Regions from separate parts of the Arthrobacter alpinus genome, predicted to be linked through region 1. Evidence: riboswitches for the same ligand, from Rfam matches in the RefSeq annotation. Region 1 holds a riboswitch; the other holds the start of a gene.
What was found. A riboswitch is a leader RNA that binds a small molecule or an ion and turns the genes downstream of it on or off. The one in region 1 is predicted to bind cyclic di-AMP.

Region 1 (7,123 bases):
CCCTCATCACCCGGCTACTCAAGTTCCAGGCCCCAACACTTCCCGTTGAAAAACGCACCGCGTTGGAGCATGGCATCGCGGTAGGCCTATTGTGTGCCGCGATCATGTACTGGGCCTTGGCCAACAGCATCCCACATGGGTACTGGGTCGCGGTGACCGTCCTGATGGCCCTGCGGCCATTGGCTAATCAGCGGCGCGAGACCCTCAACGGACGCCTCATCGGCACCTTACTGGGGGCCATTATCGCCTTGCTGGCCGTGTTGTTCCTACCCGTCTGGGGCGCAGTCATAGTGGCTGTACTGTGCCTGTTCTTCATGGTTTGGTATTCCATGGGAGGTGCATACCTCATGCAAGCTTTGGCTTTGACACCGATGCTGTTGATCTTCGCCTCCCTCGGAGACATCGATCGCGGATTCGAGCTAACCTTTGAGCGAGTCATTTTCACGGTGATTGGAATCGCCGCTGCTGTCTTGGTCGCCTTGTTGCTGCGACGCTGGGAATCACGGCGCGAGGACCTCTCCGCATAGGCACACAACACCACCCCGCATTTGACTCCCTATGGTGCCGCACCCTAATCTCCGACTCAGCCGCCGTGACACAGAAACGGCACGCCGAGCACGCCGAAAAGATCTCTGCCGCAACATCAACGACCGCATTCCCTCAATCACCGAACGTGAAGAACCACGCACCACTGAACCCACACGCCGCGGGCGGTGCCTGCGCACCTATGAAGAGGATGAATGATGAACCAGACCTTCATCGTCACCAAAGAACACCGCCGCATCACTGAGTTCGCCAATGCCGTGAGGAAAGAAAAGACCATTGGAATCTGCCACGGCGAGTATAGGGAAAAGCTTTACGCCCTGGCGAACAGATCCCGAACGGTCTTCTACGCGCCAGAAGTGCTCTGCCGTCCCAAGATGCTCATGGACGAGATAAACCGATACCAGGTCAGAATCGGTGGATGCATCGACGCGCATATCCACAGGAACGACCACCCCCCCGCATAATGAACGGCATCACCGGACTGGTCGAGCTACTGATCATTGACGAAGCAGAACGACTCACAACTACAGCCCTGGAACTCCTCCGCGACGAACATGGCCGGACACACTTAGCTATAATCCTCATTGGACTGCCCGGAATAGACTAACGATTCCGTCACTACCCACAGCTCTACAGCCGTGTCGGATTTTCCCACCGATACCGCGCACTCTGTCGTGAAGAACTCCTCTTTGTCCTCGATCGACATTGGAAGCGACTGGGTCGTACGCTCGATGCCGACGACTTCACCGATGCACAAGCAATCGCAGCGATCGAACGAGTCATGCGCGGCAACTTCCGCGTACTCGAACGACACTTTCCTCAAATTGCCCGCATCCTCAAAATCAACCAACTCGAAACCATCACAGACGACATCATCGAAGCCGCCGCGAGTATCCTTGTCATCGGCAACTAACGACAGCGAACGATCACAAAAAAGCCAGCTCACCCAGCTCGGCGAGAAGGTCCGCAACGGTGAACGGAGTCGCGCCCGGGAGGGTCGAGGCGGTGGCGGCCAGGCCGTGGCAGTCGGGGGCTTGTTCATGCAGGCGCTGCAACGCCGGGAACACCTGCAGGTGCGGCAGATTTAGCAGCTCCAGGGCGGACTCGGAGCCGGCCCGGCTGGTGGCTCGGGCCGCCAGCGCGGCGAAATCCGGCACGGACGGGTCCATCAGCCCGGCCGCTCACCAGCAACTGACGCAGCCGCTGGTCGGTTCGGGCGGCAAGGTGGCCCCTCGAGAGCGCGTGGGTGGACACGAGATTTGGTTACGGCGCCACTAGAGCCTCCGGCGCCGTGCCACAGAATGCAGCACGCTGCCGCCCATCATCAAAAACGCTGCGGGCAGGGCGATCATGGCAACCCAGTTGAACCCAGGCCAGGGAGTACCGCCGGCCCATTTGCTGATCAAAACGATGATCAAGGCCACAAGCGCGATCAATGCCAAGGCCATGGCAGCGTAGTTGAAAAGCTGCCAGAAGCGGTCGCTGGCAGAGAAGGTGGAGGGATGCTGGCTCATACCATAACGCTAACAGGGGACGGGGGCGCCACAAAGCGGCGGGAAGTTTCACAAACACGCTAACCTTAGAGGTAAATGACCAGCACGCCATGTGCCTGAGAAGTACCTGCCGCCCCTTTCACAGCGCACCGGTACGGCGAGTATTGCTCGCGCAGGGCGCAGGCGTGGTTCCGCACTGATGAAACAGACGAGGTAACGCAAGTGCCGATCGGCAAAGTTAAGTGGTACGACAACGAAAAAGGCTTCGGCATTTTGACTGCCGACGACGGTCGTGAAGTTTTCCTGCGCGCCAACGCGCTGGCGGCTGACACCGGGGAAATCAAGCCCGGCATGCGCATGGAGTTCGGTGTCGCGGATGGCCGCAAGGGCGCCCAAGCCATGGCCGCAAAGATCTTGGACCGCAGCCCCTCAGTGGCCAAGGCCAAACGGATGCCCGCCCGGGACCTGGCACCCATTGTGCAGGACGTGGTGTCCTTGCTGGAACACTCCATAGGCTCACTGACCAACGGCAAATACCCGGATGGTGACGCGAGCAAGATTGCCGCCGCGTTGCGCAAGGTCGCCGACAACTTCGACGCATAACGGTGCCCACGATGACCGAACTTCCCACGGAACCTGCCACTTCAAGCGAGAAGGTGGCAGGTCTCGCGCCGCGCCCGGGCGTGCCCGTCTGGCGGGTGGGCAAGCCTGACGCTTTCCTGGCCGACGCAACCGCCACGGCACTTGCCGCCGTGCAGGAGATTGCCACCGACCAGAACATTGGCAAGCATGTGGGGGTCCGCAGCGAAGGCGTCAGATGCGTCACGCATCTCTTCGAATGCAAGCTCCCCGGCTATGTGGGATGGCAGTGGTTTGCCACCCTCACACGCCTCTCACGCTCTAAGGACGCCACCGTCAACGAGGTGGGCATGCTGCCGACCAATGATTCGGTGCTGGCCCCGCCGTGGGTCCCGTGGGCTGAGCGCGTGCGCCCCGAAGACGCCGCAGCGGTCGAGCCCGTCGAGGCCGAGTCCGACGTGGTCGAGCCCGTCGAGGCCGAGTCCGACGACTGACCTACCGCCGGCCCGGCCGCGATGAGAACCCAACGCACGAAAAAAGGCGACTCCCACAGTTGGGAGTCGCCTTTTTTCGTACGTTCGGGGAGGACGGCAGATAACAATTGACACTGGCCGCAGCCAAGAACAGTATGTGCACATGGATGAGGCTGCAGTTGACGTGGTGCGGAAATTCTACGAGTCCATTGCCGAACGTGACATGGACAAAGCGGAGGGCTGTTTCGCCGCAGATGCGCTGTGGCATTTGCCCGGCAAAAGCCCGATTTCCGGTGACCATGTTGGCTGGGCCGCGATCAGGGACGAATTTCTACTCAAGCTGGCGCCGCTTTCCGGAGGGACCTTCCGGGCGGAGCTGCTCGACGTCGCGGTGGGTGAGCGGTATGTGGTGGCCATCCAACACGCAACCGGTGCGTTTGGTGGACGAGTCTTGGACATCACCGGGTGCCAGCTCATGCGTGTTGAGGCAGGATTGATACGCGAGGTGCGGGGGCACTATTCGAACCAGGAGCTGCTCGACTCCTTCTGGGAAGAACCGGCCAACTGACGGCCATCTCTGCCGTGAATGGCCCGGGCCGGCCCGATAAGAACCCAAGCCACGAAAAAGGCGACTCCCAAAGTTGGGAGTCGCCTTTTTTGTGGCTTCGAGGGCTGCTTAGAGGTTTTCGATGACGTAGTCGATGCACTTGGTCAGTGCCGTGACGTCGTCGGGCTCAATGGCGACGAAGGTGGCGATGCGCAACTGGTTGCGGCCCAGCTTCCGGTACGGCTCGGTATCGAGAATCCCGTTGGCACGCAGCACCTTGGAAACGGCGGCGGCGTCCACGGAGTCATCAAAATCGATGGTGACGATCACGTTGGAGCGGTCCTGAGGGTCAACCACAAACGGGGTGGCGACCGGTGAGGCCTCGGCCCAGGAATACAGGCGCCCTGCGGAGTCGGCGGTGCGCTGGGAGGCGAAGTCGAGGCCGCCGCTGGCGTTGAGCCACTTGACCTGCTCGTTGAGCGTCACCAGGGTGGAGAGCGCTGGGGTGTTGTACGTCTGGTTCAGCAGCGAGTTATCGATGGCGGTCTTAAGGTTCAGGAAGTCCGGAACCCAGCGGTCGGTGGCGGCGATCCGTGCAGCCCGCTCCAGCGCGGCGGGAGAGAACAAGCCAAGCCAAAGTCCGCCATCGGAGGCAAAGTTTTTTTGAGGGGCAAAGTAATACACGTCTGCCTCACCCACGTCCACGTGGAGGCCGCCAGCTGCCGAGGTGGCGTCCACGAGCACCAGGGCGCCGTCGTCGACCCCGGCAACACGCCTGACGGGAGCGGCAACACCGGTGGACGTCTCATTCTGCGGCCAGGCGTATACATCGACCCCGGCTTCCGCAGTGGAAACGGGGCGCGTGCCCGGGGCCGACTTGATGATGGAGGACGCCTCAAGGAACGGCGCGTTGTTCGTGGCGGAGGCAAACTTGGAGCCAAACTCACCAAAGGAAAGGTGCTGGGCTTTCTTCTCCACGAGACCGAAGGAGGCTACGTCCCAAAACGCGGTGGAACCGCCAACGCCCATGATGACTTCATAGCCGTCCGGTGCCGCGAAGAAATCCGACAGGCCGCTACGCACCTCGCCCACCAGGTTTTTCACGGGTGCCTGGCGGTGCGAGGTCCCCAGTAGGGACGCACCAGCGGCGGACAAAGCTGCCATCTGCTCCGGTCGGACCTTCGATGGCCCCGCGCCAAAACGGCCGTCGACCGGGCGAAGATTGGCAGGGATGGTGAGGGGTGTGGATTCGCTCACAAATATCTCCAAAAAGTATGCGATGGAAGTTTAAGGCGCCAATGGCTGTTGTCAATTCTGCCGTAAACCCGCGAACATCGAAAACGCGGGCCGCATGCTGAAACAATCCGGCCACTTTTCCGGATTGGTAACAAGGAGGTGTTTTCATCCCTTGTATTAAGCACGGTAACGTAGGGGTAAAGTCCGCCCCGGAATCTCGCTCAACATCAGGAGGAATCTGCCGTGACAGATCTTATCGACACGACGGAAATGTATCTGCGAACCATTCTTGAGTTGGAAGAAGAGAACATTGTTGCCTTGCGTGCGCGCATCGCAGAACGTTTACATCACTCCGGCCCCACCGTCTCGCAGACCATCGGGCGGATGGAACGCGACGGCCTGGTCATTGTTTCCGGTGACCGCCATCTGGAACTCACACCGGCGGGGCGCAGCAAGGCTACCCGTGTCATGCGCAAGCACCGGCTGGCAGAGCGTCTACTCTCGGACGTCATTGGCCTGGACTGGGCCTATGTTCACGAAGAAGCATGCCGGTGGGAACACGTCATGAGCGAGCGTGTGGAACAACGTTTGTTTGACCTGTTGGGACGCCCCGAGGAATCCCCTTACGGCAACCCCATCCCCGGGTTGGAAGAACTGGGCGGGCGGGCCGCTCCCGTGTTCGCTGCCGGCCTTGTCACACTCGTCGATGCCATGGCCACCTATTCCCCGGAGCAATCAGTGACAATTCACCGTTTGTCGGAGCGGATCCAAGTGGAACCGGAGCTGTTGACCCAGCTCGATGAAGGCGGGTTGCGCCCCGGTGCCAAAATCTCCCTGGCCCAGGTGGGCGAGTACATTTCGGTCCGGGTGCCCGGAATTGACGGGGCGCTGGAGCTGCCTCCGGAAGTCGCATCCCATGTGTTCGTCTCTATGGCGTAACCCCTGAATTTTGGCGGGTAGTGGGGTGCCCGAACTGCTTCCATATGTAACGGAATTATTACGACGGGGTCTTTTACCGTATAGTAACAAGCTGGCGCTGTAACCAAAGCGTTACCACCTTCTGACACTGAGCCTTGCCTTCAGGAGATGGATTGATACACGTTCAGGCAAGGACGGGGGAACCATAAAACGGCGAACTAAACAGTTCGCCTTGGGGTGAAGCCCGGTCTCGTAACGCACAAATGCTCAAGTCGCAGGCAGTTGCTTGCGCCTGGGGCGCCCGTGTGCACAGGGCCCGGGCCGGATCAAAAGTTGCACTCTCTGATCCGAATCCGACAGCTAACTCCGCAGGTGTCCCAAAGAGAGGTATTTAGTGTCAGAGGTTAAGCAGCACGGACGCCGTCGGGCGACCGAGCCAACTAGTCACGAGCTTGTCCCGTTTGTGGGCAGCCGCCGTGACGCCCTCGCCGCCGAGCGCTCAAGCGCAAGCTCCCAGGCTGGCCTGAGCCAGTTGCTGCGGGCAGGGCTTGCCAACGGTGCCGGCCAAAAAGTAGGCATAGCACTCGCCGCAACGGGCCTGGCCCTGGCGGTGACTGTTCCCTCTGCCACTGGCATGTCCCTGGCCAGCACAGACCTTAGCTCGGCGGCCACGGCGGAAATCGTGGTTTCCGCCGGCGCAGACATTCCCATTTCCTTCACAACTCCTGCCCTTGGCAGCGTGTTGAACCAGGACGGCCAGCTGCGCGAGACGCTCAAGGTCAAGGCCTCCAACGTCACCGCCCAAGCAGCCAAAGGCACACTGTCCGCCCCGTTGAAGACTCTCGTGGAGTCCTCGCCGTTTGGTGCCCGCATCAACCCGCTCACCGGCGCGGCCGGCGAAGTGCATACGGGGCAGGACTTTGCCGTCCAGTGCTCCACAGCCGTCTTTGCCGCAGCCAGCGGCACGGTAACTTTTGCCGGATGGCACTCATACGGTGGCGGCAACAGGGTGGTCATCGATCATGGCAACGGCCTCTCCACCTCTTACAACCACCTGAGCTCCATTGGTGTCAAGGTTGGACAAAAGCTTCAGCGTGGCGACCAGGTGGCGCTCAGCGGCACCACAGGCGCCTCCACCGGCTGCCACCTGCACTTTGAGGTAATCGTCGATGACGAGACAGTCGACCCCAAGGGCTGGCTTTAATCCCTCCACACGGGGAGCCAGGTCACAACTTAGAGACCTGACCGTGACCTGAACGTGACATTGGCAAAAAACTGTTGTACCGTCGTAATCGCGCTTACTTCGAATCAAGTTGGCGCCCACGAGTAGA
Region 2 (7,123 bases), 440 kb from region 1:
CGGGGCTGACGACTTCGCCTGGGCTCTGACTCTGGGGCGGGCGGCGGCCGACGCTTCGGTGAAGATCCTGGACAAACTCGGCGTGGACCGTCGGGAAATCGACGAGCTTGCCGCGAAGACCCTGGCATTACTCCAGGATGCCGCCAGCAACGGCACCGGCGCCCTGGACCCGAAGCAGCTCAGGGACAGCCTTGGCGACGCCGTCCGCAGTTTGGGCGAGGAAGGCAAGAAGAAGGGGGCCTCCACCACCCTGCCCACCGTGCTGGGGATGCTCCAGGCCGGCGGGCGCATCCGGCGCGTCCCGCTAAACGGCCGGCTGGACCAGCAACGCTACGCTTACACCTTCTGGGGGCTGGAGCCCGCGCCGGAAACCACAGAACAAGCCCGCGCCACCTTGATGGAACGGTATCTGGGCTGGACGGGCGGGGCCACACTCAAGCAAACCCAGTGGTTCACAGCCTTTACCGTGGCGCAAACCAAGGCAGCGCTCGCAGCAGCCCAGGCCGTGGAAGTTGACGGGCTGTGGCTGCTGCCCGCAGACACCGACGAGAGGGAAAACTATACGGCGCCGCGGGAGGAGAAGATCCAGCTGCTCGCCGGCACCGATGCGCTCTTCCTGCTCAGGCGCAACGCCGCCAGCCACTTTGCGCAGGATGATCAGGACCGTCAGCTGCTCACCCAGAAACTGGCACTCCAGGCCGATCTTCCCGACCATCCCATCGTGGACCGCGGCCTCATCATCGGCTTGTGGCAGTACGATCCTGGTAACAAACGGATCGCGCACTGGCTCTTCAATGAACCCACCACGGCGGTGATGCACCGGATCAAGGAGGTGGAGGCGTTCATTCGCGATGACCTGGGCGACTTCCGCAGCTTCAGCTTGGACTCGCCGTCGAGCAGGCAAAAACGCATCGACGCCATCAACGCCGCCTGACAGTCAGCTAGCTACGCCCCCGCTTTGCGCCACACAATCTGTTCACCAAGTGAAACACTCATCTCCCCGGGTTGGGGGGCTTCCCCGGCCAGCAAATACGGTTGCACGATGCTCAGCGACACGCCTTCGACGTGCTCGGCCGCCAGGTGGATGGCGTCGGTGCCCTGGTTCGGAAGTGAGATGTTTGAAACCACGATGGCGGCCCTGAGTTCGTCGTGGCGCTTGGAGAGGCCGTGGTAGCAGTCGGCGATGATCTCGCTCGACCCCGAGGCATCCTCCTCGCGGGGTTCGGCCATGATGAAAGCAGGCTTGCCGTCGGTGCCGATGGCGGCGGCAAACGGGACGAACTCGCCGTACTTGGCCAGACACTGGTGCGCGAACGGCAGCGCCATGTTCAGCAAGCCTTCCAAGTCTTCCTGTGCCGCCTCGGACACGGAATCACGCCATGATGTCACAGTCCACCCTCGCAGAAAATAGTTGTCCACCCGGTTTCCGGGCTCCGGAGCAGACTTTACCAAGGCGGTGCGCGTTACCAGGGCTCGCTAGCGGTGTCCGCTGAAGAAGTCCCTCAACAGTGCAGCGCATTCCTCCTCCCGGACGCCGGGGAAGACCTCCACCCAGTGGTTGAGGCGGCGTTCGCGCAGCACGTCAAAAACCGACCCCGCTGCTCCGGCCTTCTCATCCCAGGCCCCAAAGACGACGCGCGGCACACGTGCCAGCACAATGGCCCCGGCACACATGGTGCACGGTTCCAGGGTCACCACCAGGGTGCAACCTGCAAGACGCCAAGAGCCCAGCTTCTTGGCCGCCTCGCGGATGGCCACCACCTCGGCATGCGCCGTGGGGTCTCCATGTGCTTCACGTTCGTTGCGCCCCAAACCGAGGACTTCGCCGTCGTTCCCTATGACCACGGCACCGATCGGCACGTCCCCCGTGAGGAGGGCGCGGCGGGCTTCAGAGAGGGCCAAGCCCATCCACTGGGCGTGCATAGCCGTGGTGGTGGTCTCGATTGGGTTGAAATTCGCGGTGGAGGGCACGGCTCAATGGTAGCTTTTATCTATGCGCGTACTGGTTGCGGATCATCCGCTGATTGCCCACAAGTTGACCGTTCTGCGGGACAAGAACACTCCGTCCCCCATTTTCCGGCAGTTGACCGAAGAACTTGTCACTTTGCTGGCCTATGAGGCAACCCGTGAAGTTCGGGTTCAACCCGTGAAAATTGAGACCCCCGTGACCTCCACGATTGGCACCGGGTTGTGCAAGCCCACACCCCTGGTGGTGCCGATCCTGCGTGCCGGCCTGGGCATGCTCGAGGGTATGACCCGGCTGTTGCCCACCGCCGAGGTAGGCTTCCTGGGTATGGCCCGCAACGAGGAAACCCTCGAGGCCATCACCTATGCTGAACGCCTCCCCGAGGACCTGACAGGGCGCCAGGTCTACGTCCTGGATCCCATGCTGGCCACCGGCGCCACCCTGATCGAAGCCTTCAAGTTCCTCTTTGACCGCGGCGCCGCGGACATCACCTGCATCTGCCTACTGGCCGCCCCCGAGGGCCTGGCCAAACTTGAAGCCGCCCACGGCGACCGCGACAACGTTCATATTGTGCTGGCCTCCATTGACGAGGGCCTGGACGAAAACTCTTACATCGTGCCGGGTCTAGGCGACGCCGGCGACCGCCTGTACGGCGTGGTGGACTGACCCTTGTGACGAGAACGGGGCCAACCCGCGAGAACGGGTATATTACCCACCGTTCTCGCGGGTTGGCCCCGTTCTGGCGTTAAAAGCGGGCTTAGTACCAGCCGACGGCGTTCGAGTGTCCCCACGCGCCGCACGGGGTGCCGTAGCGCCCCGCGATGTACGTCAATCCCCACGCGATCTGGGTTTGGTAGTTGGTGGCCCAGTCCGCGCCGACGCTTTCCATCTTGCTCGCTGGCAGTGATTGGGCAATCCCGTAGGCGCCGCTGGAGGGATTTTCCGCCGACGTGAGCCAGCTGGATTCGCGTTCCCACAGCTGGGTCAGGCAGCTCATTTGCTCTGCGCCCCAGCCGCGGGCGCTCAAAGTTGTGGCGGCGTAGGCTTTCGCGGCGGCCGGGTTGTCGGCAACTACGGCTGCGGCGGGCGCTGCCGTGGGGCTCCCCACCGCAGTGACGGCGTCGGCCTGGCTCTTGACAGTGGGCGAGGTGCTAGATGCGGTGCTGGAGCCGAGCGGGACGCTGGAAAATGCGATGGCCGCATCAGACGGTGCGGAAATGGCCGACGGCGCTGCATTGGACGCGGTGGTCGATGTCAGGCTGGCTGCCGAGAAGTCAGCGGGGGCATTGTGGGCACCAGCCTGGGTCAAACCTCCGCCGGCTAGCAGTGCCCCGGCGATGGCAACGACTGCCATGCGTTTGGCCGGACTTACGCGCCGGGCGTTGCTGTGGGAGGCGGCCGCACTGGCGGACCCGGGGCGTTTGGCTTCTTGGCGGGAAGGATCTTGGCGGGAAGGATTGCTGGCGGAATCGGCGCGGCGGCGGCCGCGCGCAGGTGTATCGGGCATAGTGAACAGGACCTCTCTACGCCTGCGAGGTGAGCTGTCGGGAACGGATGAGAGCATCCGGCCAGGCGCCGGGCAAAAAAATGCCCGCGCTTTGGTTTAACCCCAAGGACTTCCAAGGTGGAGGCCCGCAAAGATTGGGTCCCCCGTCTCTGCCATCAGTGTGAACGGGAAATGGGCGGCGGCAGAGCTCGGCGAACCGTCCATTTGCGCCCTGGAACCGTTGGTGTTTCGGTAGGCACTTTCCCAACTTTACGCAACGAAACCGCGTATGTCACATTTTGGTAACGGGCATGACGGGACAGCCATTTACTTAGCAATGCTAATGACCTAGGCTAAGGAAAACGAGATACGTAACTTTTTCAGCGGACAGATGCAGGCGATGACTGAGGCTTCAACAGCATTTACGACGGCGGAACATGGTCCGCCACTGCCTCTCGCCGGGTGCGAGGAGACTCCGGACCAAACACGAACTGCGGATGCGGGCCTCCTTGCCGCCGAACTGCGTGTAGCGATCATGCGCACCTCCCGCCGGGTGCGGGCAGAGGGGGCTTCCCGGGAAATCAGCCCCGGACAATATTCGGTGCTAGTGGGCGTCGTGGACGGCGCCCGGACCTCCGGGCAACTCGCCGAACGCGAGCAGATTCAGGCGCCATCGATGACCCGCATAGTCAACGGACTGGTGGCTGCCGGCTTCGTCACCCGCGAGGCCAGCCCCCAGGACGGACGGCAGGTGTTGGTGCGAATAACCAGCGCCGGAACCGAGGTGCTCCGGCAGGCCCGCTCGCGGCGGACGCAATGGTTGGCCCAACGCGTTGCCGCCCTGACCACTGAAGAGCGTGCCACACTTCACCGGGCTGCCCTGATCCTGACGGAGATGAGCGGCTCGTGAATTCCATGTTCCGTGCCCTGAAGGTGTTCAACTACCGGCTCTGGGTGACCGGAGCGTTGGTGTCCAACATTGGCACCTGGATGCAACGCGTGGCCCAGGACTGGCTGGTGCTGACCATCTTGACCAACCATTCCGGAACTGCCGCCGGCATCACCACCGGACTGCAGTTCTTGCCCATTCTCTTTCTGGGCCCCTTCGCCGGCCTGGTGGGCGACCGCGTGAACAAGAGAAAGCTGTTGCTGTGGACCCAGAGCGCCATGGGGCTCTTCGCCCTGCTGCTGGGCCTGCTGGTGATCACCCACACGGTGGAGCTGTGGCACGTGTATTTGCTGGCATTCTTGCTCGGTGTGGCCAGCGCCTTTGACGCCCCGTCACGGCAGGCATTTGTCTCAGAAGTCGTCGATAAAGAAGATATCCCCAACGCCGTCGCCCTTAACAGTGCCTCCTTCAACCTGGCCCGCCTGGCAGGCCCCGGGATTGCCGGGCTGGTGATTGCCTTCTTTGGGACAGGTCCGGCCTTCTTGATCAATGCGGCAAGCTTCCTGGCGGTGATCATTTCGCTATGGCGCATGCGTGTCTGCGAATTGCAGCCTGCGGTGCAGGTGCCACGGGCCAAGGGGCAGATTCGCGAAGGGTTCAGCTACATCCGCCAACGGCCGGATCTGATGATGATCATGTTTCTGGTGTTCATGGTGGGCACCTTTGGCATGAATTTCCAGATCACCAATGCCCTTATGGCCACTACCGTGTTCCATCTGGGGCCCGGTGAGTATGGGCTTCTGGGATCCGTCATGGCTGTCGGTACGCTGGCGGCAGCCCTCATGGCGGCGCGGCGCAAGAGGATGCGGATGCTTTACATCGTGGGCGGGGCCTTTGCATTTGGGGTAACCGTTGCCATCGCCGCGTTCATGCCCACCTTCTTGCTCTATGCCCTTGCCTTGGTCCCTGTGGGGCTGGCGTCGTTGACATTCCTGAACGCCTGCAACACCACCGTCCAGCTGACCACCGATTCAGCCATGCGTGGACGTGTCTTGGCGGTTTACATGATGGTCCTGCAAGGTGGCACGCCCATTGGGGCGCCCTTGGTTGGCTGGATCGCCACCGAATTTGGAGCCCGCTGGTCGCTGGGGATCGGCGCCGTGGTGGCTGTAGTCTGTTCGGCGATTGCCATGGTCATGATGAACCGGCGCAACAATATCCGCTTCCGGGACCAGTTCCAAAGCATGCGGCCATTTGCCGTGGCCCGCATCCTGCACCGATAAGCGCCGCCACCGCTTGCGTCGGTGCTAGCTCTGATACAGCACAGTGCGGGCGGACCTGGAGCCGGTGATCCGCAACCTTTGCTGACCTACCGTAGAAGGCTGGGAGAAAACCGAACGCCGCCGATCGTTTGCGAGGACATCATAGACATGCTTTTTTGTGAAATGAATATATTCGTCGATAATCGCCTTTTCGTAGAATTTATGACAATAAAATCCGACAAGATCTTTAGGAAGTTTGACACAAAGCGTCATTTACGGTGCAATTGAGACTAAAGATACATTGTCGCCTTGGTCACAAATGGCCCGTCAGTCTCAAATGGTGGACACTTCCCCCCTTTGTTACTTGCACGTTCGGATTGTTACGTAGGAGACTAGCTAGTGTGAACAACCACTCAGTGAATTCTGCAGCAACAGTCCTCGTCCGGGCCACGGGACAGATGTTGATGCGCTGTCGAATGCAGGCCTAGCCGGACCCCTTTGTTTTATGCATTTTCGGCCACTGGCCGGCTCGCAACCGGGCAGTTAGTTCCGGTTTCCAGCACACGAGGAAAGCATTCGCGCCGTAGCATACGGCCATACACCTAGGTAGTTCAATGTCTGTAGCATCCGGATACGTCCATATCTCTGTTCGCAACGCCGCCAAAGCTGTAGCCCGTGGCGGCTCACAAAACCCGCTGAACCGCAGCCTGCACCAGGATCAGCCATCCTACGAAGGCCCGGCCTCCTACCGGCGGGACGCTGATGCCATGTCCTCCCGCTTTCGCACCGTTCCCACCAACGACACCAACCCGATGACTGCGCCCACCCCTGTGGTTGCAGGCGGTGACAAGCTGCGTGGTGTCGCCACTGACAACGTTGCCCGCGGCTTCGTCCTTTACGTTGGCGTGGATGAGGACACCGCGGCCGCGGCCGGGACCTCCCTTGCCAAGCTCGCACAAGAAATCCGGGCCTATGCCCAGACTTTGGTGCCCCAGGCCCAGAGCTATGCGGCCGTGGCCATCGCGCCGTCGGATGCGGTGGGGACACCGCTGGACGTGGTGCGCTCCACCTTTGGTGACCCCACGGTGCTTACCCGCCAGCGTCAAGAAGCCCTCCGCCTCCCCGTAGCCACCGAACAGCGACCCACGGGTGTGCTGATCGACTTGGCCCGCCGTGAAGTACACCTTGACGGCGATACCCTGAACCTCACGTTCAAGGAATTTGAGCTGTTGAACTACTTGGTGGAAAACGGTACCCGCACCGTGGGCCGTGACGAACTCCTTGAAGGGCTGTGGAGCAACGCCGACGAGGTCCCCAATGAGCGGACCATCGATGTGCACATCCGCCGTCTGCGTTCGAAGTTGGGCCGCCTGGCCAATACGGTGCGCACCGTCCGTGGCGAGGGTTACCGTTTCTACGAGCACCCCGAAGTGGTTGTTTGGGCCGCACCGGAATACTCCATCTAGCGGTTGCCCCGGACCAGTTCAGGAACGTGCGACGGCGGTCGGGTCACCTTAGGT

Region 2: linked by a shared signal. The riboswitch ahead of AOC05_RS18300 (hypothetical protein) and the one ahead of AOC05_RS01595 (M23 family metallopeptidase) in region 1 are both predicted to bind cyclic di-AMP.

What each region holds. Positions count from the first base shown of each region.
Region 1 covers NZ_CP012677.1:373,698-380,820, forward strand. The annotation lists gene AOC05_RS01550 (FUSC family protein) at 1-527, shown strand, start outside; partial or broken gene AOC05_RS20670 (AAA family ATPase) at 864-1,459, shown strand; gene AOC05_RS01560 (hypothetical protein) at 1,473-1,703, opposite strand; gene AOC05_RS01565 (hypothetical protein) at 1,821-2,060, opposite strand; gene AOC05_RS01570 (cold-shock protein) at 2,262-2,642, shown strand; gene AOC05_RS01575 (DUF3027 domain-containing protein) at 2,654-3,112, shown strand; gene AOC05_RS01580 (nuclear transport factor 2 family protein) at 3,255-3,659, shown strand; gene serC (phosphoserine transaminase) at 3,768-4,895, opposite strand; gene AOC05_RS01590 (metal-dependent transcriptional regulator) at 5,118-5,813, shown strand; cyclic di-AMP (ydaO/yuaA leader) riboswitch at 5,954-6,184, shown strand; gene AOC05_RS01595 (M23 family metallopeptidase) at 6,187-6,996, shown strand.
Region 2 covers NZ_CP012677.1:3,984,580-3,991,702, forward strand. The annotation lists gene AOC05_RS18280 (DNA glycosylase AlkZ-like family protein) at 1-934, shown strand, start outside; gene AOC05_RS18285 (hypothetical protein) at 946-1,389, opposite strand; gene tadA (tRNA adenosine(34) deaminase TadA) at 1,477-1,923, opposite strand; gene upp (uracil phosphoribosyltransferase) at 1,994-2,632, shown strand; gene AOC05_RS18300 (hypothetical protein) at 2,724-3,473, opposite strand; cyclic di-AMP (ydaO/yuaA leader) riboswitch at 3,481-3,661, opposite strand; gene AOC05_RS18305 (MarR family winged helix-turn-helix transcriptional regulator) at 3,853-4,362, shown strand; gene AOC05_RS18310 (MFS transporter) at 4,368-5,624, shown strand; gene AOC05_RS18315 (winged helix-turn-helix domain-containing protein) at 6,218-7,069, shown strand.